DNA from 2 places in the Fuscovulum ytuae genome. Region 2 is predicted to be linked to the other one. Evidence: riboswitches for the same ligand, from Rfam matches in the RefSeq annotation. Region 2 holds a riboswitch; the other holds the start of a gene.
What was found. A riboswitch is a leader RNA that binds a small molecule or an ion and turns the genes downstream of it on or off. The one in region 2 is predicted to bind cobalamin.
Positions count from the first base shown of each region.

Region 1: another riboswitch for cobalamin. It lies ahead of bluB (5,6-dimethylbenzimidazole synthase); the one in region 2 lies ahead of QF092_RS10090 (DUF1636 domain-containing protein).

Region 1 covers NZ_CP124536.1:105,634-116,175, forward strand. The annotation lists gene QF092_RS19150 (cyclic nucleotide-binding domain-containing protein) at 1-369, shown strand, start outside; gene QF092_RS19155 (NnrU family protein) at 374-1,036, opposite strand; gene QF092_RS19160 (NnrS family protein) at 1,043-2,248, opposite strand; gene QF092_RS19165 (5-formyltetrahydrofolate cyclo-ligase) at 2,248-2,895, opposite strand; gene QF092_RS19170 (hemerythrin domain-containing protein) at 2,924-3,412, opposite strand; gene QF092_RS19175 (group III truncated hemoglobin) at 3,426-3,884, opposite strand; gene QF092_RS19180 (Rrf2 family transcriptional regulator) at 3,960-4,379, shown strand; gene QF092_RS19185 (DUF6522 family protein) at 4,376-4,651, shown strand; gene QF092_RS19190 (TetR/AcrR family transcriptional regulator) at 4,705-5,301, shown strand; gene QF092_RS19195 (efflux RND transporter periplasmic adaptor subunit) at 5,305-6,450, shown strand; gene QF092_RS19200 (ABC transporter permease) at 6,447-7,580, shown strand; gene QF092_RS19205 (ABC transporter ATP-binding protein) at 7,584-8,276, shown strand; gene QF092_RS19210 (hypothetical protein) at 8,292-8,672, shown strand; gene bluB (5,6-dimethylbenzimidazole synthase) at 8,718-9,440, opposite strand; cobalamin riboswitch at 9,484-9,670, opposite strand; gene QF092_RS19220 (sterol desaturase family protein) at 9,727-10,542, opposite strand, start outside.
Region 2 covers NZ_CP124535.1:2,081,536-2,092,077, reverse strand. The annotation lists gene QF092_RS10125 (cobalt-precorrin-6A reductase) at 1-101, shown strand, start outside; gene cobJ (precorrin-3B C(17)-methyltransferase) at 59-826, opposite strand; gene QF092_RS10115 (precorrin-2 C(20)-methyltransferase) at 823-1,563, opposite strand; gene QF092_RS10110 (precorrin-8X methylmutase) at 1,566-2,195, opposite strand; gene cobG (precorrin-3B synthase) at 2,195-3,328, opposite strand; gene cobN (cobaltochelatase subunit CobN) at 3,325-6,570, opposite strand; gene cobW (cobalamin biosynthesis protein CobW) at 6,580-7,614, opposite strand; gene QF092_RS10090 (DUF1636 domain-containing protein) at 7,616-7,972, opposite strand; cobalamin riboswitch at 8,070-8,300, opposite strand; gene cobO (cob(I)yrinic acid a,c-diamide adenosyltransferase) at 8,346-8,987, shown strand; gene QF092_RS10080 (cobyric acid synthase) at 8,995-10,449, shown strand; gene QF092_RS10075 (sialate O-acetylesterase) at 10,459-10,542, opposite strand, start outside.

The DNA of each region.
Region 1 (10,542 bases), on a different replicon from region 2:
GATGTGCGCGCCGTTTTCGACATTGACGGCAACTTTGCCCGCGCCATCGTGACGGAACTGGCGCAGTGCTACCGCTCGGTCATCAAGGCGCAGAAAGACCTGAAGCTGCGGACATCGTTGGAACGGCTGGCGAACTATTTGCTGCGCCAGCAGAGGCGCGCCGGTGGGGCAGCATCGTTCGACCTTGATTTCGAGAAGCGCCGCCTCGCTTCGGTGCTTGGGATGACCGCCGAAAACCTGAGCCGCGCCTTCAAGGGGTTGCAGCCCTATGGGCTAGAGGTGGACGGAACACGTATCACAATCACCAACCAGGCAGAGTTCGAGCGGTTTGCCAAGCCGAACCCGCTGATCGACGACGGGTCCACCTGAGGCGTCAGACCCGAGGGTCCACTCCGATCACCAGGGGATGCAGCCAGATCAACCCCGCATAGAGCATGAGCCCGGCAGCCAAGCGCAAAAGGGTGTCGGTGGTCAGGGATAGCGATGCGGGGCATTCCGATAGGGCTGCGCGCAGGTCGTGCCATCTCTGCCCCATCTCTCGCTGTCGCCGCCGGTCGACAAGGCGGCCGCCAAGCATCGCGAAACCGGCGAAGGTGCCGAACAGTATCACATGCGCCAAGTCGCCGTTTGGCAGGATATGCGCCGCCGACCATATCCCGAGCGCCAGAAGCAGGGGATGCCGCGTCAGGCGGACGATTCCGGGGCTCGCCGGGTCGAACCGGTCATTTTGCGCGCCGCCGAAGGAAAAGGGGTTCGGTCGTGCAATTGCCAGCGACAGGATCACGCAGACCGGCAGCATCACGGCCAGCACGACATGGTTCTGCCACGGCGCCCAGTCCCAAAGCGGCACATAGGGCGCTCGACCCGCTGCCGCGATCAACCATGCCAGCACGCCAAGTGAGAGAGCCGAATAGGCGATGCCAAAGCCTGCATGCCCCAGCCTTGCCACCGCCCAGGGCCGCAACGGCGGGCGGATCGGAATGGAGTGGGTCAGGAAGAAGGCCCCGAAGGCAAAGGCGAATTCGTTCCAGCCCATGCCCAGTCAGATCCGTTTCGCAGGCGGCAGGCGCAGCAGAAACCGCCCGTACAGAACGGCATAGCCGCCAAAGGCCCCTATCCAAGCCACTCCGGCCAGGCTGTGCATCGCCATCGCCTCATCGGTCCAGACCCCCGCGGCCACGCGCGCCAGGACAGCGGTGACCAGCGCCAGATAGATCGCCACCGTGCCGGGGCCTGCGTGCAACTCTTGCCCAGTATGGCCCAGGGTTGCACGCGTCATCACCGCGAGTGTCATCAACCCGACAGCGCCGCCCATCCAGAGATGCTGTGCTGCAGCCATCCCGAAGACGCCCGGCATCAGGATCTCGGCCGCCAGCGCGATGGCCCCGAGCGGCAGGAACGCATAGCCGGCATGCAGCACCAGGACGAGCGGCTCCGCCACCGTGCGGTGACCCGCCCATCGCGCCAGTCGGATGGCGTGCAGTGCCCCGGCCAGCCCCAGCAGGATGCCTGTCACCAAGGACAGCGGCAGTGCGACCCAGGCCATCAAAGCCGCCAGCAGGGACAGCAGGGCCACCTTGTCGAGCCCCTGCATCGGCGCGGCGGGCAGTTTCCCCGGCCCGCGCCGCACCAGCCAGTTCCGGGTGAATGAAGGTACGATCCGCCCGCCGATGACCGCGATCATCATGACACCCGCCGCCAACCCAAGTCGCAGGCCATAACCTTGGGCGGCATAATCCCCCCGCGCCGCCTCCCAGTGGTACAGTCCGTTGCCAAGGGCAAAGACCGCCAGCATCGCCAGCACGATCAGATTGCGCCAGTTCTTGCCCGCCACGATCTCACGCCCAATGGCCGCGGCCAGAACCAGCGGAAAGGACAGATCGACCGTCGCCGCCACCCCGGCAGGCAGGGCGCCCGACATGGCAACTGCCACGCGCCCGGCCAGCCACAGGAAGAACAGCCCGCCAAGCGGCCAGCCCACGATGGGCAACCGGCCTGTCCAGTTTGGCACAGCGGTCAAGAGAAACCCCGCGATCACCGCGCCGAGGTAGCCGAACAGGAATTCGTGCGCGTGCCAGCTGACTGGGTCAAAGGCTGTGGGCAGCGTAAGATGACCCGACAGCATCGGCACCCATAGCGTCATCGCCAGCGCAGCCCAGATCGCGGCCCAGAAGAAGAATGGCCGGAACCCGTAGGTCAGGATCGCAGGGCCGGTCCAGGCGCGCATCTGTTCGGCAGTGGTGGTCATCATGCGTCCTTCTGTTCGTACTGGACCCCGGCCTCGGTCAGGATGACGTCCAGTGCGATGTCGTGGGGTTGGGGAAAGATGGTGGCAAGCCGGGCAGATTGCAGACCGATACCGATTGTCATCGGGCGAGGCGACAGCACGGCGAGCGTGCGGTCAAAGTACCCCCCGCCGTAGCCCAGCCGAAACCCTGCCGGGTCCCAGCCCACCAAGGGGGCAAGAGTCAGGTCAGGCACCACCTCTGGCCCGTCAGCCGGGACCGGGATCTTCCAGAAGCCCTGCACCATCCTGCAATCCGGCGTCCATAGGCGGAACGCCAGTGGTGCAGAGGGCGCTGTGACCACGGGCAATGTGACGTTCGCGCCGCGTGCGAGCAGGCTTTCCAGCCAGGGCCGCAAGTTCAGTTCCGCCTTGATCGGCCACCAAGCCGAGAGCGTCAGCCCGTCAATATTCGGGAAACGTTCAGCAAGGAGGGTATCGACACGCGCGGCAATCATGTCTGCCGCTGCACGACGCTGCGACACGGACAGGGCCTGACGGTCTGCGAGCAATCGCGCGCGCTCGGCCTTGCGCCAGCGGGCGACGTCGCGCGCCTGCTCTTGGTCCACAGCCAACGGATCGAAGTAGTCCGGGGCGATCTCGCAAGCCATGCAGGGGGACGAGGCGAATGGGCCCGGCTCAGACATCGGCGCGCCGCTCCGCCTCGAACTGCGGGAACAGCACGTCGTTCTCCAGACGCATGTGCTCGGTCAGGTCACGGGCGAACTCATCCAGTCCACGGTAAAGCCCGGTCCAGGTGCCGCAGGCCCCGCCGGGCAAGGTCAGGTTTGCGGTCAGTCGGAGGATCTCGGCCAGCTCGCGGTCATGCCCGGCATGATCGGCGCGCATCACCGCGATCGGAGTCTCGATGCCGGGCATCCCGCCCTTGCGGATCGCGGGAAACAGGATCAGTTCCTCCTTCTTCATATGTACCTCCAATTCGCCGAGCATCTCGTGCAGCAGGGCCGACAGTCCGTCAGGCACGCCCACGTCGCCGAAGTGCACGTCCTCGACACGCTCCGCCATTGCCACCAGTTGCGGAAGCTGCTCCCTGTGGCGGGCATGGTAGCGCTCCTCGATGTGCCGGGTCAGGGCGGTCGGCTCGGACGGCGCTGCAGCTTCGGTCATGTGAGGTCTCCTGTCAGAAGAACAGTTTGGGTGGGGCGACGGGGTCGCTTTGGGCTGACTGAACGGCGATGTGCAGGGAATAGGCGATCCGCTCGGCGCGCTCGATCAGGTGCAAGGCTCCCGCGGGCGTGCAGGTATCAACAGCTGTCGCGCGGAACAGCGCAAGCCAGCGGTCAAAATGTGCCGCATTGATCGGCAACGGAGTATGCGCGGGCACCGGCCGGCCATGATACTGCCCGGTCATCAAGGCGATCGAAGACCAGAACGTCACCATCCGCTCAAGATGCACGGCCCAATCGGTGATGCGGGCCGCAAAGATCGGCCCCAGAACGGCATCTGCACGGACACAGCCGTAAAAGCGGTGTACCAGATCGCGCAGAACATCGGGGCTAAGACCCGTCTCTACCATAAGGGCGGCCGTCACTTCCGGCCTGGTTGTCGGGATGGACAAGCTGACAGTTGCGCTGGACATCTGAGTCTCCGTCTTGCGCTTTGGCTTAGGCCTGCTAATTGGTATTGTAAATACCTATTCAAGGAAACCGACCTCATGCGGCTGACCTCCTTCACCGACTTCGGGCTACGGATGCTGATGCGGATGGCCGCCGATCCGTCGCGCGCCAACTCCACGGCCGAACTGGCCGAAGCCCTGGGCCTGTCCCGCAATCATCTGGCCAAGATCATCCAGCATCTGGCGCGCGCAGGCCTGATCGAAACCCGGCGCGGCGGCGGCGGTGGCGCCGTGCTGGCCCGACCGGCGTCCGAGATCCGGCTTGGCCAGGTCATCCGGTTGTTGGAAGAAGGGCAGCCCTTGGTCGAGTGTTTCGGGGCCGATGGGGGTGCCTGTTCGATAGACACGCGCTGTCGGCTCAAGGCGCGTCTGCGTTCTGCGGAAGCAGCTTTTCTCACGGATCTCGACCGATCGACACTGGCCGATATCGCCCTGCCCCCGCTCGTGGTGTCGCAATGACGCAGGTGGAACGTGACGGTGCAGGCTTTGTCGTCCCGGCAATCTTGCTCGCCGAAGCATTCGGACTGACCGAGTCCGACGTTCGCGAGTCGATGCGCACCGGCGCCCTGACATCGATCTGCGAGGCCGGGGTGGGGACGGACGCGGGACGCTGGCGCCTGACGTTCCGTTACATTAATCGCGCCCTCCGGTTCACGGTCGACGAGGTAGGAACGATCCTGTCGAGTTCTCGCTTTCCGGTGCGGGACCGATCGTCTGACTTGGAACGTTGACTCCTTCATCCGATTATGTAAGTGATTAATCACTTACTTTCTTGGATGAGTCGATGCGCAAGACGTCAGATCTCCGCAAGGCCGAAATCGTGGCAACGATCCTAGCCTTGGCCGACCAGATCGGCCCGGACCGGGTGACGACAGGCGCCGTCGCCAACGAAGTCGGCGTGACGCAGGCTGCCCTGTTCAGGCATTTTCCAACAAAGGCTGCAATGTGGAGTGCCGTGGCCGACCAGGTGGCCGAAACGCTGACCCATGCCTGGAATGCGGCTGTGGCACTGAGTGAGCTGCCGGTTGACAGGATCAGGGCCCTGATCCGGGCGCAACTGGACCAGATCGCAGCAACACCCGCGATGCCCATGCTGCTGTTTTCCCGCGAACTGAATGTCGAGAACGCGGCCCTGCGCACGGCATTCCACGGGCGGCTGACCGCTTTCCATGGCCATCTTATGCGCGAAGTCGAGCTGGGCCAGCAGTCCCATACCCTGCGCGATGACGTTGCAGCGGCGGATGTGGCGGTCTTGCTGACTTCCCTGGTGCAGGGGGTGGCGATCCGCTGGTCACTGGGCGCGCGCGACTTTGGCCTGCAGGCCGAAGGGCTGCGCCTTCTGGATGTCCAGCTGCACCTGCTTGGGGTGGAAGGAGGCTGACCGATGCGGACCATCTGGATCATCGCGGTGGTGGCGACCCTGAGCATCGGTGCAGGAGCGATGTACCTGACCGAGCGTCCGTTGACGGTGGCGGTCGTGCAGCCCGAAACCGATGTGGCCCTTCGCATCTACGGGCTCGGAACCGTCGAGGCGAGGGTACTGGCGCGCGTAGGATTTGAGTCCAGCGGAACACTGATGTCGCTTACGGTCGATGCAGGTGACCGCGTGGCACAGGGGCAAGCGCTGGCCGCGCTGAATCAGGATGAGCAGGAGGCGCGGCTCGCGCGTGCCCAGGCCGCCGTGGCGGCGAACGCTGCCAATCAGGCCAAGGCCGAAGCGGCTGTCCTCCGCGCCACGGCAATCCTGGCGCAGCGCGAGGCGGCCAACCGCCGGCAGGCCGAGTTGACCCGACAGGAAGCCGCATCCATCCAGCGCGCGGAGGAGGCGCAGCGAGATGAAGACGTCGCTCGTGCTGACGTGAAAGTTGCCGAAGCGGAACTCGCCGTCATTCGCGCTCAAGGGCAGGATGCAGTCGCTGCCCTGCAACTTGAACAGACGCTGCTGGACCGTCACCGCTTGACCGCACCCTTTGATGCGCTGGTTGTGACACGCCTGGCCGAAACCGGGGCCGTGGTTCGGTCAGGCGATCCGATCTTTACCCTGATCGACCCCGATACGATTTGGATTCAGGCCTACATTGACGAAGAACGCGCTGGTCAGCTGGCCCTTGGCCAGCCCGGCACCATCCGTCTGCGGTCTCAGCCTGCCAGCGAATTCACAGGCACGATCACCCGCATCGGAGTGGAAAGCGACCGGGTGAATGAGGAACGCCGCGTCTGGCTGACCTGCTCGGATTGCCCGCAGCAAATGTTTCTGGGCGAACAAGCCGAGGTGCGCATCCTGACTGCCACACGCGCCACGGCCCTGATGGTGCCTGAAGTGGCGATTATCGGCTTCGACGGGTATCGCGGCACGGTCTGGATCGTCCAGGACAGTAGGCTTTCGCGCGCCGACCTGACATTCGGCGCGCGTGACGACCGGGGCCGGGTGGAAGTGACGGGCGGGTTGCCCGATGCTGCGCAGGTCGTGGCCGTCCCGCTGCAAGGCGTGGATGAAGGTCGGCCTGCCCGCATCGGAGCCGCGCCATGAACCTTGCCATCAAGGATATCCGCCACGGTCTCTTCCGCTTTGTCCTGACCTGTTTGGGACTTGGGCTTCTGATGACGGTCGTGCTGGCGATGATCGGCATCTACAACGGCCTTGTCGCCGATGCCCTGGCCGTCGTGAAGGCCCCTGCCGCTGATGTCTGGGTGGTCGAGGCTGGCACACAAGGCCCCTTTGCCGAAGCGTCAAGCATCCCGGCCACGACCCGGGACGCCGTGGCCCGCATGCCCGGAGTGGCCGAGGCCGGGGCCATCACTTACCAAACGATCGAGGCCAGCCATGCCGGCGGGACCTTGCGGCTCTATGTCATCGGCTTTGAACCCGGTCGTCCCGGCGGACCGCAGCGCATTACCGAAGGGCGGGGGCTGGGCAGAAGCCACTTTGAACTGCTGGCAGACCGCAAGACCGGTCTGGTGCCCGGAGAGACCATCCGGCTGGGACGCGACCGCTTTACCGTCGTGGGATTGGTCGAGGATGCGATGAACTCAGGCGGCGATCCGGCGGTCTATGTGACTTTGGCTGATGCACTGACGTTGCAGACGGCGATGGACCCGGCCGCTGCCCGGGTGCAGGCGGCCCGGGGCGATGGCGGCCTGCGCCCACCGACGGTGGCCGCCGTTGTTGCCCGGCTGCAGCCCGGTGCAGATGTGGCGCTTCTGACCGCGACAGTTCGGCAATGGAAACACCTCTCCGCCCTCAGCCAAGGTGAACAGGAGCAGCTTCTGCTTGCCTCGGTGGTGGACCGGGCGCGGCGCCAGATCGGTCTGTTCCTGGGGATCCTGCTGTCTGTCAGCGCCGTGGTGATTGCGCTCATCATCTACACAATGACCATGGAGAAGCTGAAGCAGATCGCTACCCTGAAGCTGATCGGCGCCCCGGATCGAACCATCGTGGGCCTGATCGTGCAACAGGCGCTGATCCTTGGCATCTCTGGCCTCGGGATCGGGCTGGCCCTGATCCTTCTGGTCAAGGACAGCTTTCCCCGCCGCGTTGTGCTTGAGCCGTTCAATGCGCTGGTGCTGACAGGCATCATCCTGATGGTCTGCCTTGTCGCCTCGGGTCTTGGCGTCCGCGCGGCGCTGAAGGTTGACCCTGCCACAGCGCTCGGGGGCTGACCCATGGCGCCGGGCGACATTCTGGTCGATGTGCGGGGCGTCGCCAAGCATTATGGCGAAGGCGAAACCCGTGTCGATGCCTTGCGGTCCGTGGATCTGCGGGTGCATGTCGGCGAAGTCATCGCGCTGCTGGGCCCGTCCGGTTCGGGCAAGACGACGCTGCTGAACGTGATCGGCTGCATTCTTGCCCCGACCGCGGGCCGGGTCGAACTGGATGGCGATGCGGTGTTCGACGGCAAATGGCTCCGCAGCGATCTGCGACGGCTGCGCCTGGACAAGATCGGCTTTATCTTTCAGGCGCACAACCTGTTGCCCTTCCTGACCGCCGAAGAGAACGTCTCGGTCGTGCTGGACCTTGCGGGCTGGACTGCCGAAAGAGGCCGAGCACGGGCACGCGAACTGCTTGATTACCTTGAAGTCGGGCATCGGGCCAAGGTGAAGCCGGCCCTGCTTTCCGGGGGCGAAGCGCAACGCGTCGCCATTGCCCGCGCGCTGGCGAACCGCCCCCGGATCATCCTGGCCGATGAACCCACGGCTGCGTTGGACAGTGGTCGGGCGCAACTTGTGATGGACCTTCTGCGAAAGCTCGCCAGCGACCAGAAGGCCTGCATCATCGCCGTGACGCATGATGAAAAGATCTTCGACCGTTTCGACCGCCTGATCCACCTGCGCGATGGTCGTCTCGTGGACAGCTGAACCAAGGAGAAGGCCATGCCCGCCCGCAGAAAGCCCCTGACGGCCGTCGCCGTTGTCGCAATCGTCTTCGGTCTCCTGACCATCGTTTCTGGAAGCCGCGCCCTTTTTGGTGGCGCCGACATGGGGGCCGTCGTCCCGTTCGTTCTATGGTTCAACTTCCTAGCAGGGTTTGCCTACATCATCGCGGGTCTGGGGCTTTGGTATAGGACTGGCTGGGCACCCGGCCTTGCCATCGCCATCACCCTTGCGACCGGAGCGATCTTTGCGATGTTTCTTTTGGAGGTCTGGCGCGGGACTGCATACGAGGCGCGGACGATGGGTGCGATGGCGCTGCGCCTTGCGATCTGGGTGGTGATCAGCGTCGTGGCGGCAAGAGAAAAGTCCAGTCGCGCATGACGGAAGGCAATCCTTTCACAGGGCACCATGCGGCCTGCCGCGATACTAGCAAGCAGGCGGCGTCACGTCTGACGGGACATCCCGTGCCCCCTCGCACTGACCCCAAGCGTCGCAATAGATCAACTGCTCCAGCGGCAGGCGGCTTGCCCAACCCTTAGCCGCCAATTCGGGCTGGTCGTAAAGCTCCTCGACGTAGCCGAGGCAAAGCCAGGCCACGGGAACAACGCTTTCGGGCAGGCCAAGGATCTCGCTTAACGCGCCCGACCGAAAGATGCTGACCCAACCCACACCAATCCCTTCCGACCGAGCCGCCAGCCAGAGGTTCTGAACAGCACAGACGGTCGAATAAAGGTCCATCTCGGGCGCGTGGGTGCGACCAAGCACAAAAGGGCCGCCACGCGCGCGATCGCAAGTGACACAGATGCTGACCGGCGCTTGCAGGATGCCTTCAAGCTTCAGGCTGGAATAGAGCGGACGGCGGTCAGGTCCGAACATCGCTTCGGCTTCAGCGTTTGCATCGGCAAAGGCGGCCTGAACCCGACCTTTCACACCGGCATCCCGGACAATGATGAAGTTCCACGGCTGCATGAACCCAACCGAAGGCGCATGATGGGCAGCCGTCAAAATGCGCATCAGAACATCTTTGTCCACGGGTGTGTCCGTAAACTGCGAGCGCACGTCGCGGCGCGAGAAGATAGCGCGATAGACGGCAGCGCGCTCGCTTTCGCTGAAGGCTCCGGCCGCGACCGGAGAGGCAGAAACGGACATGACGGTCCCCCTTCGTCGAAACGGGCGCGCCGCCGGCCTTCGGCGCGTCCTGTTTCGTCTGGCCGGTCTTCTGACTTGGCTTCGCGCGGGTGCTGCGCCTTCCCGGTCATTCGACCAGTGGCAAATGCAGCCCCATCTACCTTACAGCGTTGGGCACGTCGCAGGATTTCACTGCGTTCCCGATTATCCCGCCACGAAAAGCGGCGGGCACCAGACGCCGCCACTGTAGGCGTAAGTTCGATCTGGCGCAATCAGCGCGGCACTCCCGACGAAGACAGACGTAAAATCATTCTGCGGGATCCTTCAGCCCGGAATTTGGATCGAGGGCGTAGCCGCTCGCTGGTCCACGAAGGGGTTGAGCCAGCATCTGGTCGAGCCACAAATCACGCTGTGTACGAAACTGTTCGATACCGATTTCCATCCCTTCGTGCCCCTTGGCGGGCTGAGCGATGTAGGTCCCGAGCAGCCGGTCCCACCACGGCAAGTTGAAGCCGTAGTTCGAGTTGGTCTCGCGCGGGTCTTTGGAATGGTGGACGCGGTGCATGTCCGGCGTCACGACGAACAGGCGCAGCACGCGGTCCACCGGGCGTGGCAGGTCGATATTGGCGTGGTTGAACAGCGCGGTGGCGTTCAGGACCACCTCGAAGAGCAGCACCGCGACGGCGGGCGGGCCGAGCGCCGCGACCACTGCCAGCTTGATCCCCATTGAAATGAGGATTTCCACGGGATGGAAACGCAGTCCCGTGGTTGCGTCGAAATCGAGATCGGCGTGGTGCATCCGGTGCAGCCGCCAGAGCCCGGGCACGGCGTGGAACATCACGTGCTGAAGGTAGATCGCCAGATCGAGCAGCAGCATCGAGACGATGATTGCGACCCAGACTGGCACATCGATGTTGTTGAGCAGGCCCCAGCCACGATCCTCGGCCATGACGGCCAGACCGACCGCGAGGATCGGAAAACTCAGCCGCAGGATGACCGTATCCACCACCACCAGAGCAAGGTTGTTCGTCCAGCGGATCACACGCGGGATCTCCCGTCTGCGCCGGGGGGCTGCCACTTCCCAAAGCGCCATCGCCGCCAGAACACCCAGAAAGATGGCAAG
Region 2 (10,542 bases):
CTGCCATTCCCGCGCGGCGCGTGGTGGGGGATGTGGATGCGGTGCTGGACTGGCTGGGTCATTCGGCATCCGTGGGGGCGGGCACCGAACGGGGGGTATAGACCCAGCGGCCCACGCGGCGGGTGGCTTCGTTGCCGACAATGACGACGGTGCGCATATCGGCCATTTCGGGCGTCGCCTCGGCGAGGGTGACGGTGGAAAGCTGTTCCTCGGGCGTGGAAACGGCGCGGGCGAATGTGATCAGGCGGGCGGGTTCGCATTCCTCGCGCAATATCTCTAGCACGCGGGTGAACTGGTGCGGGCGGGATTTCGAGCGGGGGTTGTAGAACGCCATCGCAAAGCCGCCTTGGGCGGCGTGGCGCAGGCGGCGTTCCACCTCGGCAAAGGGTTTGAGGTTGTCGGACAGGTTGATGGCGCAGAAGTCATGCCCCAAGGGCGCACCCGCGCGGGCGGCGGCGGCCAGCATGGCGGTTATGCCGGGGAGGATGCGGATATCGGTGTCGGCCCGGTCGGGGCGGGTTTCCAGCGCCTCAAACAAAGCGGAGGCCATGGCGAAGACGCCGGGATCGCCAGAGGAGACGATGACCACGTGGCGGCCTTGGGCGGCCATGTCGAGGGCGGTCTGGGCGCGGTCAAGCTCGACCCGGTTGTCGGATGGGTGCAGCGTCAGGCCGGGGCGGGGGGCGATGCGGGCGACATAGGGGATGTAGCCGACGATATCCGTCGCCTCGGCCAGTGCGGCGGTGACTTCGGGGGTGACGAGGGCATCGGCACCCGGTCCAAGTCCCGCGACGGTGACACGGCCCGCTTGTTGGGTCGGGGTCATTCCTCGGCCTCCGTCAGGGGGCGGCGGCCATGGCCGTGGACAAGGACGATCGCGAAATAGGGGCAATCGGTGGCATCCACATCGGCGAGACGGGCGATACGCTGATTGGGCATGGTGCCACGTTCGACAAGCCATGCGTCGTCAAGGCGGCCTGCGGCGGCAAGGGCGCGGCGGACGCGGGGCAGGTTGCGGCCCGTTTTCATGATGGCGAGTGCGTCGGCGGCGCGGATGTGGCGGATCAGGTCTTCTTCGGGCAGGGTGCCCATGAGGACGGAGAGGACATCGTCGCCCCATGTGATCGGCTCGCCCGTCGCGTTCCAGCAGCCCACCATGCCGGGGATGCCGGGGATCACCTCGACCGTCACGCGGTCGCGCAGGCGGATGTGGAGGTGCATGAAGGAGCCGTAGAGGAACGGATCGCCTTCGCAGAGGACGACGATGTCGTGGCCAGCCTCTGCGAGGGTGGCGAGGCGGTCGGCCCAGTCATCGTAGAAATCCGAAAGAAGGCGGTTGTAGTCAGGGCTGTCGAAGGGGATTTCCGTCGTGACCGGGTATTCCATCGGCAGTTCGGTGGCATCGGGATGGAGCATGCCGTCCACGATGCGCCGCGCCTGCCCCTGACGGCCCGCCTTGCGGAAATAGGCCACATGCCGCGCAGAACGGATCGCGCGGTCAGAGCGGACAGAGATCAGATCGGGGTCGCCGGGGCCAAGCCCGGCGCAGATGATGCGGCCCATCGTCATTCCTTGCGGCTGGCCAGAGCGTTGACGGCGGCGACCGTGATGGCAGACCCGCCGAGGCGGCCCTTGACGATCACGCTGGGGACGGGTGGGGCGGCCATGAGGGCGTCCTTCGATTCCGCCGCACCGATGAAGCCGACGGGGCAGCCGATGATCGCGGCGGGGCGGGGGCAGGCGGGGTCTTCCAGCATGTTCAGAAGGTGGAAAAGCGCGGTGGGGGCGTTGCCGATGGCAACGATGGCCCCCGCCAGATGCGGGCGCCAGAGTTCGAGGGCGGCGGCAGAGCGGGTGGTTTTCATCTCTGCGGCCAGCGGGGGAACGGCGGGATCGTGCAGGGTGCAGATCACCTCGTTCTTTGCGGGCAGGCGAGGGCGGGTGATGCCTTCGGAAACCATGCGCGCGTCGCAGAGGATGGGTGCGCCCTGTTCCAGCGCGGCGCGGGCAGCGATGGCCATGCCGGGTGTGAAGTGGACGAATTCTTCGAGCCCGACCATGCCTGCGGCGTGGATCATGCGGACGACGACGATTTCTTCTTCCGGGGTGAAGCGGGCGAGATTGGCCTCGGCCCGGATGGTGGCGAAGGACTGTTCGTAAATCTTCGCGCCGTCGGTTTCGTAAATATGGGGCATCAGAACAGTCCTTTCAGGTCGATGCCTGTGGCATCGAGGGCGCGGGCGCGGGGGGCATCCTGCGCGGTGCCACCTTGGATCAGGTCAAAGCCTGACGGGGTGGCGACGAGGGTGAGGTCGGCGGGGCCGGGATGGGCGCAGCCCTTGGCGCAGCCGGAGAGGTGGAGGGTTCGGCCCGGTGGGACCTGTGCGGCAAGGCGGCGGGCGAGGGGGCGGATTTCGGCATGGGCCTGAAGGCAGCCGGGGGCGCCGGTGCAGGCCTCTACCCGCCGGAGGGGATCGTCTTGGGAAAGGATTAGACCGGGGAGGGTGGGAAGGGTTTGCAGCCCTTCGATCAGGACCATGCGCCATGGGGTGATGCGGAGGTTGCCCAAGGCGGCGAGGCCGGAGAGGGTGGTGGCGGTCATCTGGCCGAATTCGAAGGCGACGAGTGCGCCTTGCGGCACGAGGCCGGGGCCGGGGGGTGTTTGCGCGGGGGCGGGGGTGGCGGTGCGCGGTAGGGCAGGGCGGTGGCCGCGCGCGATATGGGCGGCCATGCGGCCGCGCCCATCGGTGATGCCGCCTGTTTCGGTGAACCAGCGGGCGAGGGCGATGGCCTCTGCGGCGGCGGTTTCGGTGGTGACGGGGATGCCGTGGGGCAGGCCGTCGGGGCGCAGGATCAGGCCGCCGTCATGCCCCCGCTCAAGGCGGATGTCACCTGCGGTGGCGGTCAGGATCGGGGCAGGGCCAGTGTCGATGACGAAGCCGAATTTGCCGGGGAGGGGTGGGACATCGGCAAGCGCGACCGCGAGGGTTGCCGCGAGCGCATCTGTTTCCCCATCCGCGAAAGGGGTGACGAGGATGTTGCGGCGGGTTTCCGACAGGATGTCGGGATCGATCAGGCCAAGCGCGCGGAGGTCGTCGATCAGCGCCGCATGAGTGCCTTCGGTCACGCCGCGCAATTGGACATTGCCACGGGCGGAAAGGTCGATCAGCCCGTTGCCGTGGCGGGCGGCGGCCTGTGCCAGCCCTGCGGCCTGCGCGGCTGTGAGACGGCCATTTGTGGGGCGGACGCGCACCACAAGGCCATCGCCCGATGCCATGGGGCGCAACGCGCCGGGGCACCAGCCTTTCACGGTGAAGGCGGGGGTCATGGCGCGACCTCCAGCGTGGCGGCGATGGAATTGCGGCGGGTGACCCAAAGCCCGGCCTCGGCCAGTCGGCGGAACATGTCGCGCAAGGCCGCGAGGGCGGCGGGGTTCTCACGCTCCATGAAGGCGGTGATGTCGTCCCGGCCCAAGGTCGCGTCGTGGTAGAGGTCGAAGAGATGCGGCGGCACCACGCCCGCGAGATGGGCGAAAGCGGCCATGTGGTCGAGTGTGGCGGCAATCTCGGCAGCACCCCGGAAGCCATGGGCGGCCATGCCATCGGCCCATGCGGGATCGGCGGCGCGGGCGCGGACAACGCGGGCAATTTCTTCGGTCAGGCTGCGGGCGCGGGGCCGGTCAGGTTGCGTGGCGTCGAGGTGGTAGAGCGCAGGCTGCGCGGCCCCAAGGCGCGAAAGGGCGGCGGCGAAGCCTGCCTCATGCGCGGCATAGTCTGCGGCGAGCAGCAGATCGCTTTCGGGTAGGTCCTGCGCATGAACGAAGCTATCGGCAGCGCGCAGGCGGGTTTCGAGGGCGGCGCGGTCATTCTTTGACTGGCCATCGATGCCGATGGACCATGAGGAGGCGGCGATCCACGCCTCGCCCGCTGCGGCGCGGGCCTCGGGGGTGAAGTCGTCAAGTTGCGCCATCATGCCGAGGCCGTATTGGCCGGGTTTTGGCCCAAAGACGCGGGCGGCGCGGGCGCGGTAGGGGTTGTCCTCGGGCGACTCGTCGCGTTCGGCAAGGGCCTGCGCACCGGTTTCAAAGAGGGTGGCAAGGCCGGGGAATACATCGCGGAAAAGGCCTGAGACGCGAAGGGTGACGTCGATCCGCGGGCGGTTCAAGAGCGCGAGGGGGATGATTTCCACCCCCGACACACGGCCCGATCCGGCATCCCAGACGGGGGCAAGACCCGCAAGGTGGAGGGCCATGGCAAATTCCTCGCCCGCCGTGCGCATGGTGGCGCTGCCCCAGAGATCGACGACAAGGCCGCGCGGCCAATCGCCGTGATCTTGCAGGTGGCGGCGGAGGAGTTCTTCGGCCAGTTTCACGCCTTGGGCCTGTGCTGCGCGGCTGGGCACGGCGCGGGGATCGACGGCAAAGAGGTTGCGCCCCGTGGGCAGGACATCAGAGCGGCCACGGGCAGGCGAACCGGAGGGGCCGGGAGCGACGCGGCGGCCCGAGAGGGCGCGGAAGAGGCCGTCGCGTTCCGCATCCCCGCATTGGCCGCGACCGAGGATGTGCAGCCCCTCGCCATATTGGCTTTCCTTGATGTCGCAGACGAAGCGATCAATCCGGGTGATGGCCTCGGCGGCGGAGGCGGTGGCGGGGAGGCCGAGATCGGCCTCAACCCCCAGCGCCTGCGCCTCGGCCCGGATGGAGGCGATCAGGCGGTCGCGGCGGGCGGGGTCAAGCCCATCGGCGGTGGAATATTCGTCCAGCAGGCGTTCCAGCCCGTGCATCCCTTCGGGTAGGGCGGCAGCGCGGAGCGGTGGGGGCAGGTGACCAAGGGTAAGGGCGCCGATGCGGCGCTTGGCCTGCGCGGCTTCACCCGGATCATTCACGATGAAGGGGTAAATGACGGGCAGGGGGCCGATCAGTGCCTGTGGCCAGCAAGTGGCCGAGAGGGCCACGGATTTGCCGGGCAGCCATTCCAGCGTGCCATGCGCGCCCATATGGACCAGCGCATGCAGGTTCTGCGCCCGCAGCCAGAGGTAGAAGGCGACATAGGCATGGCGGGGAGTGCGGGAGAGGTCGTGATATTCGCCGTCGCGCAAGGCGACCTCGCCCCGTTCGGGTTGCAGGGCGACCAGGGCGTTGCCGCGATGGAGTGCGGCGAAGCGGAAGGATTGGCCATCGCAGGCGGGGTCTTGGGCAGGTGCGCCCCATGCGGCGGTGAGGGCCTCTTGCAGGTCTGGGGGCAGGGTGGCGAGGGCGGCTTGGTAATCGGCCAGCGGCCATGCCAGCGTTTCGGCCATCAACGCCGCGCCGAGATTTTCGCCCGGTTCGACGCTGTGATTGGCGGCGGCGAGGTCTTGCAGAAGCGCCTCTGTCGAGGCGAGCGCGTCGAGCCCCACGGCATGGGCCAGTTGATGCGCGCGACCGGGATAGGTGGAGAGGACCACGGCGAGGCGGCGATCCGGCGCGGGCGTTGTGGCGAGGCGGTGCCAAGCGGTGACGCGGGCGGTGACGGCGGCAATGGCGGCGGCATCGGCGCGATGGGCAAAGCGCGAGAATTGCAGATCGGCGTCGCGCTTGCCGGGGGATTTGAACGAGGCGAGGCCTGCAAAGAGGCGGCCATCCACCTCGGGCAGGACGACATGCATGGCAAGGTCGGCGGGCGACAGGCCGCGGTCCGATGCGGCCCAGTCGCGGCGGCGGGCGGTGGAGAGGGCGATTTGAAAGACCGGGAAATCGCCCGCATCGAAGGGGGTGGAGCCATCATCGGCGCGGGCCGAAAAGGCGGTGGCATTGACCACGGCGGCGGGGTTCAGGCGCGTGAGGTGAGGTCTCAACCAGTCGGTGAAGCCCGGCACCTTGAGCGAGGGGGCAAAGACGCCCGTTGCTGCGAAGCCAGCGGCGCGGAGCGATCGGATCAGCGCATCGACAGTGTCGGTATCGGCGGCGGTGAGGTAGCTGCGGTAGAAGCTGACGAGGACGGTGGGTTGGTCGGCAGCGTCGGGCGGCGGGATCACGCCCCGGTCGGGATCGTAAAAGCCGAAATCGGGCATCCGCTTGTCGCCCGGAACGGGGGGGGCGTAGAGGCCTGCCGCCAGCGCCAGTTGTGCAAGCGCCGCCTGTGCAGCCACCGCGCCGCCGGCATCACAGAGCGCCTGAAGGCGGCGCAGGGTGGAGACGGGCAGGGTAGAGGCGGCATCCAGCGCGGGATCGGGGCGGCCATCGGCGGGGAGGATGGCCAGCGCCAGCCCCTTGCGCTGGGCAAGGTCGCGGATGGAGGCGATGCCGTAGGGCCAATATGCCTCGCCCCCGATGAGGCGGATGAGGATGGCGCGGGCACCCGAAAGGGTGCGGTCTATGTAGGTGTCGACAGAGACAGGGTGGCGCAGCGCCACGATGTTTTGCAGTCGGGTCGGGGGCAATGTGCCCCCCGCCCGGTGCCAGCCTGCGGCGAAGGCGCCAAGGTCGCTGTCGGAAAAGGACAGCACCACAAGATCGGCGGGGTCTTGGCCCGGATCATAGGGGGTGTCGGCTGTTTCCAGACCGTGGCTTTCGCGGAAGACGACGTGCATGGCGCGGGATCAGACCCCCAGAACGCGGCGGATCGCGGACTCATCAATGTCGTCATGTTCCGCGATGACGACGAGGCGGGATTGGCGGGGCATGGTTCCCCAGGGACGGTCGAACTGATGCCGGACGCGTTCGCCCACGGCCTGCAGCAAAAGGCGCATCGGGCGGCCTTCGACGGCGACATAGCCCTTCACCCGCAGGATGCGGTTTTCACGGGCGAGGGTTTGGACGCGGGCGACGAGGTCTTCGATATCGGCCACCTCGGGCAGGTCGATCACCACAGAGTCGAAATCGTCATGTTCGTGGTCGTCATGGCCATCATGATGCGAGGGGCGGGCGGCGAGGTCATCTTCGGCTGCGGCATTGAGGCCAAGGATCACGCGCGGGTCGATGCTGCCATCGGTGACGTGGATGATGGGCAGGCGACGGGGGGTTTCCGCCTCGATCACCGCGCGGGCGGCGGCGAGGCCTTCTTCGCCCGCGAGATCGGCCTTGGTCAGCAGGATGATGTCGGCGCAGGCGATCTGATCTTCGAAGACTTCGGAGAGGGGCGTTTCGTGATCAAGGCTGTCATCGGCGGCACGCTGGGCGTCCACGGCGACCGGATCGGGGGCGAAGCGGCCAGCGGCCACGGCTTCGGCATCGGCCAGTGCCACGACCCCATCGACGGTGATGCGCGAGCGGATCGCGGGCCAATCGAAGGCCTTGAGGAGCGGCTTGGGAAGGGCAAGACCGGAGGTTTCGATCAGGATGTGGTCGGGGCGCTGGGGCAGGGCCATCAGTGCCTCGATCGTGGGGATGAAATCGTCGGCCACGGTGCAGCAGATGCAGCCATTGGCCAGTTCGACGATGTTTTCAGCCGGGCAAGCCTCATCTGCGCAGGATTTCAGAATGTCGCCATCCACGCCCACGGTGCCGAATTCATTGACGAGGATGGCAAGGCGGCGGCCCTGCGGGTTCAGCATCAGGTGGCGGATGAGGGTGGTCTTTCCCGCGCCGAGAAAGCCGGTGATCACGGTGACGGGGATCTTGGTCAGGTCGGTCATGTCAGGACTCCAGCGGGGGAAGACGGGCAAGGCTTTGCTTGCGGAAAATGGTCGGGCGTTCGCGCCACGGCACAACGCCGTTCGATGAGGCGGCATAGAGCGCGGCACCGCGCAGAATCTCGGCCACGTCATCCGTGGTCATGCGGCCATAGATATAAGACCAAGCGCCGGGCTTTGTCAGCGCGACGGAACAGCCGTTGTCGCAGGCCGACAGGCATTCGACGGCGCGGATGGTGATCATGGCATCTTCATTGGCGGCGGTGAGCGCCTGATGCAGGCGCTGGCCGGGGCAATCCTGCCCTTCGGGCACGGGCTGGCCCGCGCGGCAGGTGGTGCAGACGTGCAGAATGGTGGTCATCCCACCCCCCAAGTTCATGGTGCCGACGGGGATGGCCTGCGGGCGGGCGCGCGTTGCCGCTGCCTGCATCCGAAGGTCGCGGAACACCCCGCCCGCGCGTTTCAGTCTGGCTCTGGCAGGTCTCCCGGCTTGCGGATATCGGGGCGGGGTTTCGCCCCGGCGCTCTGCCCGCCTTCCCGAACCTTGCGGCCAGTGGCGTGGGGCAGACCTTTCCGGTCACGGTCGCGGGGGCGGCTGCTTTCGGTGCCGCGACGTGATGGGTCGCAAAACCGGTCGCATTCCCTCTTGGCCTGTCTTATGGACAGGCACCAGCGCCTTTGTGGCTCCTCCTCTGCCACAAGGGGCGAGACTGTCAAGGAAAAGGAACGGCAGGATGAATGACGGGAACGACATGCCCATCCTTGACGATGCGGCGGAACTGGCGCGGCACGCGGCCAAGATGGCCAAGAAGAAGGCCGCGCGCGACCGGATGATGGCGCAGAAGACCGATGGCAAGGGGCTGGTCATCGTGCATACCGGGGCGGGAAAGGGGAAATCTTCCTCGGGCTTTGGCATGATCCTGCGCTGCATCGCGCATGGGATGCCCTGCGCGGTGGTGCAGTTCATCAAGGGCGCGTGGGATACCGGCGAACGCCGCCTGATCGAAGGGAATTTCGGCGATCTGTGCGAGTTTCACGCCATGGGCGAGGGGTTCACATGGGAGACGCAGGACAAGGCGCGCGACATCTCCGCCGCAAAGGCGGGGTGGGAGAAGGCGAAGGCGCTGATCCGCGATCCGGGTATCCGATTCGTCCTGCTGGACGAGATCAACATCGCGCTGCGCTATGATTATCTGGACATCGCCGAGGTGCTGGCCTTTCTACGCGACGAAAAGCCGCCGATGACGCATGTCTGCCTGACGGGGCGGAACGCGAAGGAAGAGCTGATCGAGATGGCCGATCTTGTGACGGAGATGACGCTGGTGAAGCACCCGTTCCGGTCCGGCATCAAGGGCCAGCCGGGGGTGGAGTTCTGAGGCCGTTATGCCTGCGCTGATGATCCAGGGCTGCGGGTCGAATGTCGGCAAATCCATGCTGGTGGCGGGATTGTGCCGTGCGGCGCGGCGGCGGGGGCTTTCCGTTGCGCCCTTCAAGCCGCAGAACATGTCGAACAATGCCGCCGTGACGGCGGATGGGGGAGAGATCGGGCGGGCGCAGGCCTTGCAGGCCTTGGCTTGCGGGTTGGAGCCGGTGGTCGATATGAACCCGGTCCTTCTGAAGCCCGAAAGCGAGACGGGGTCGCAGGTCATCGTGCAGGGGCGGCGGCTGACCACAGCCCGGGCGCGGGATTATGCGAGCCTGAAGCCGCAACTGATGGGGGCGGTGCTGGAAAGCTTTGGGCGGCTGCGGGAGGGCCATGATCTGGTGATCGTGGAAGGGGCGGGTAGCCCGGCCGAGGTGAACCTGCGCAAGGGCGATATTGCCAATATGGGATTTGCCCGTGCGGCGGGGGTGCCGGTGATCCTGACGGGGGATATCGACCGGGGCGGCGTGATCGCGCAGCTGGTGGGCACGCAGGCGGTCATTGACCCCGACGATGCCGCGATGGTGGCGGGCTTCCTGATCAACAAATTCCGGGGCGACCCGCGGCTGTTTGACGATGGCTATGCCTTTATCGAGGATCGGACGGGGTGGCGCGGGTTTGGCGTCGTGCCGTGGTTTGGGCAGGCGCATCTGCTGCCTGCCGAAGATGCGCAAGACATCCCCGCGCGGCCTGTGGGCGAAGGGGTGGTGATCGCCTGTCTGACCCTGTCACGGATCGCGAATTTCGATGATCTGGACCCGTTGAAAGCGGAGCCGGGGGTGAAGCTGGTGATGGTGCGGGCGGGGGAACCAATCCCGGCCGAGGCGCGGCTGGTGATCCTGCCGGGCAGCAAATCGACGCGCGGCGATCTGGCATTCCTTCGTGCGCAGGGCTGGGACGTGGACCTTGCCGCCCATGTGCGGCGGGGGGGGCACGTGCTGGGGATCTGCGGGGGGTATCAGATGCTGGGTGCGTCGGTCGCCGATCCGGAGGGGATCGAGGGGCCTGCCGGGGTAACGGCGGGGCTGGGACTGCTGGCGGTGGAGACGGTGATGACCCCCGACAAGCGGCTAGACCGGGTGCGGGCGGTGGAGGCCGCGACCGGCCTGCCGGTCGAGGGGTATGAAATTCATATCGGGCGGACGGCGGGACCGGATTGCGCGCGACCCTTTGCATTTGTTGACGGCCGGGCCGAGGGCGCGATCAGTGCCGATGGCCGGATCGTGGGAAGTTATCTGCACGGGCTGTTTGCAGCGGATGATTTTCGTGCGGGCTACCTGGCGCGGCTTGGCATCGCCAGCGCGCCGCGCCGCCATGCCGCCGAGGTGGAGGCGGCGCTGGAGGCGCTGGCCGATCATGTGGAGGCGCATCTGGATGTGCCGGGATTGCTGCGCGTGGCGGGTGTGGCGGTGTGACCTGCCCGGTCAGAGCAGGAAATCAGCGTCCGTCATGCGGGTGACACCGGTCACGAAGACGGACCAATCCTCGACGCCGTCACCATTCTGATC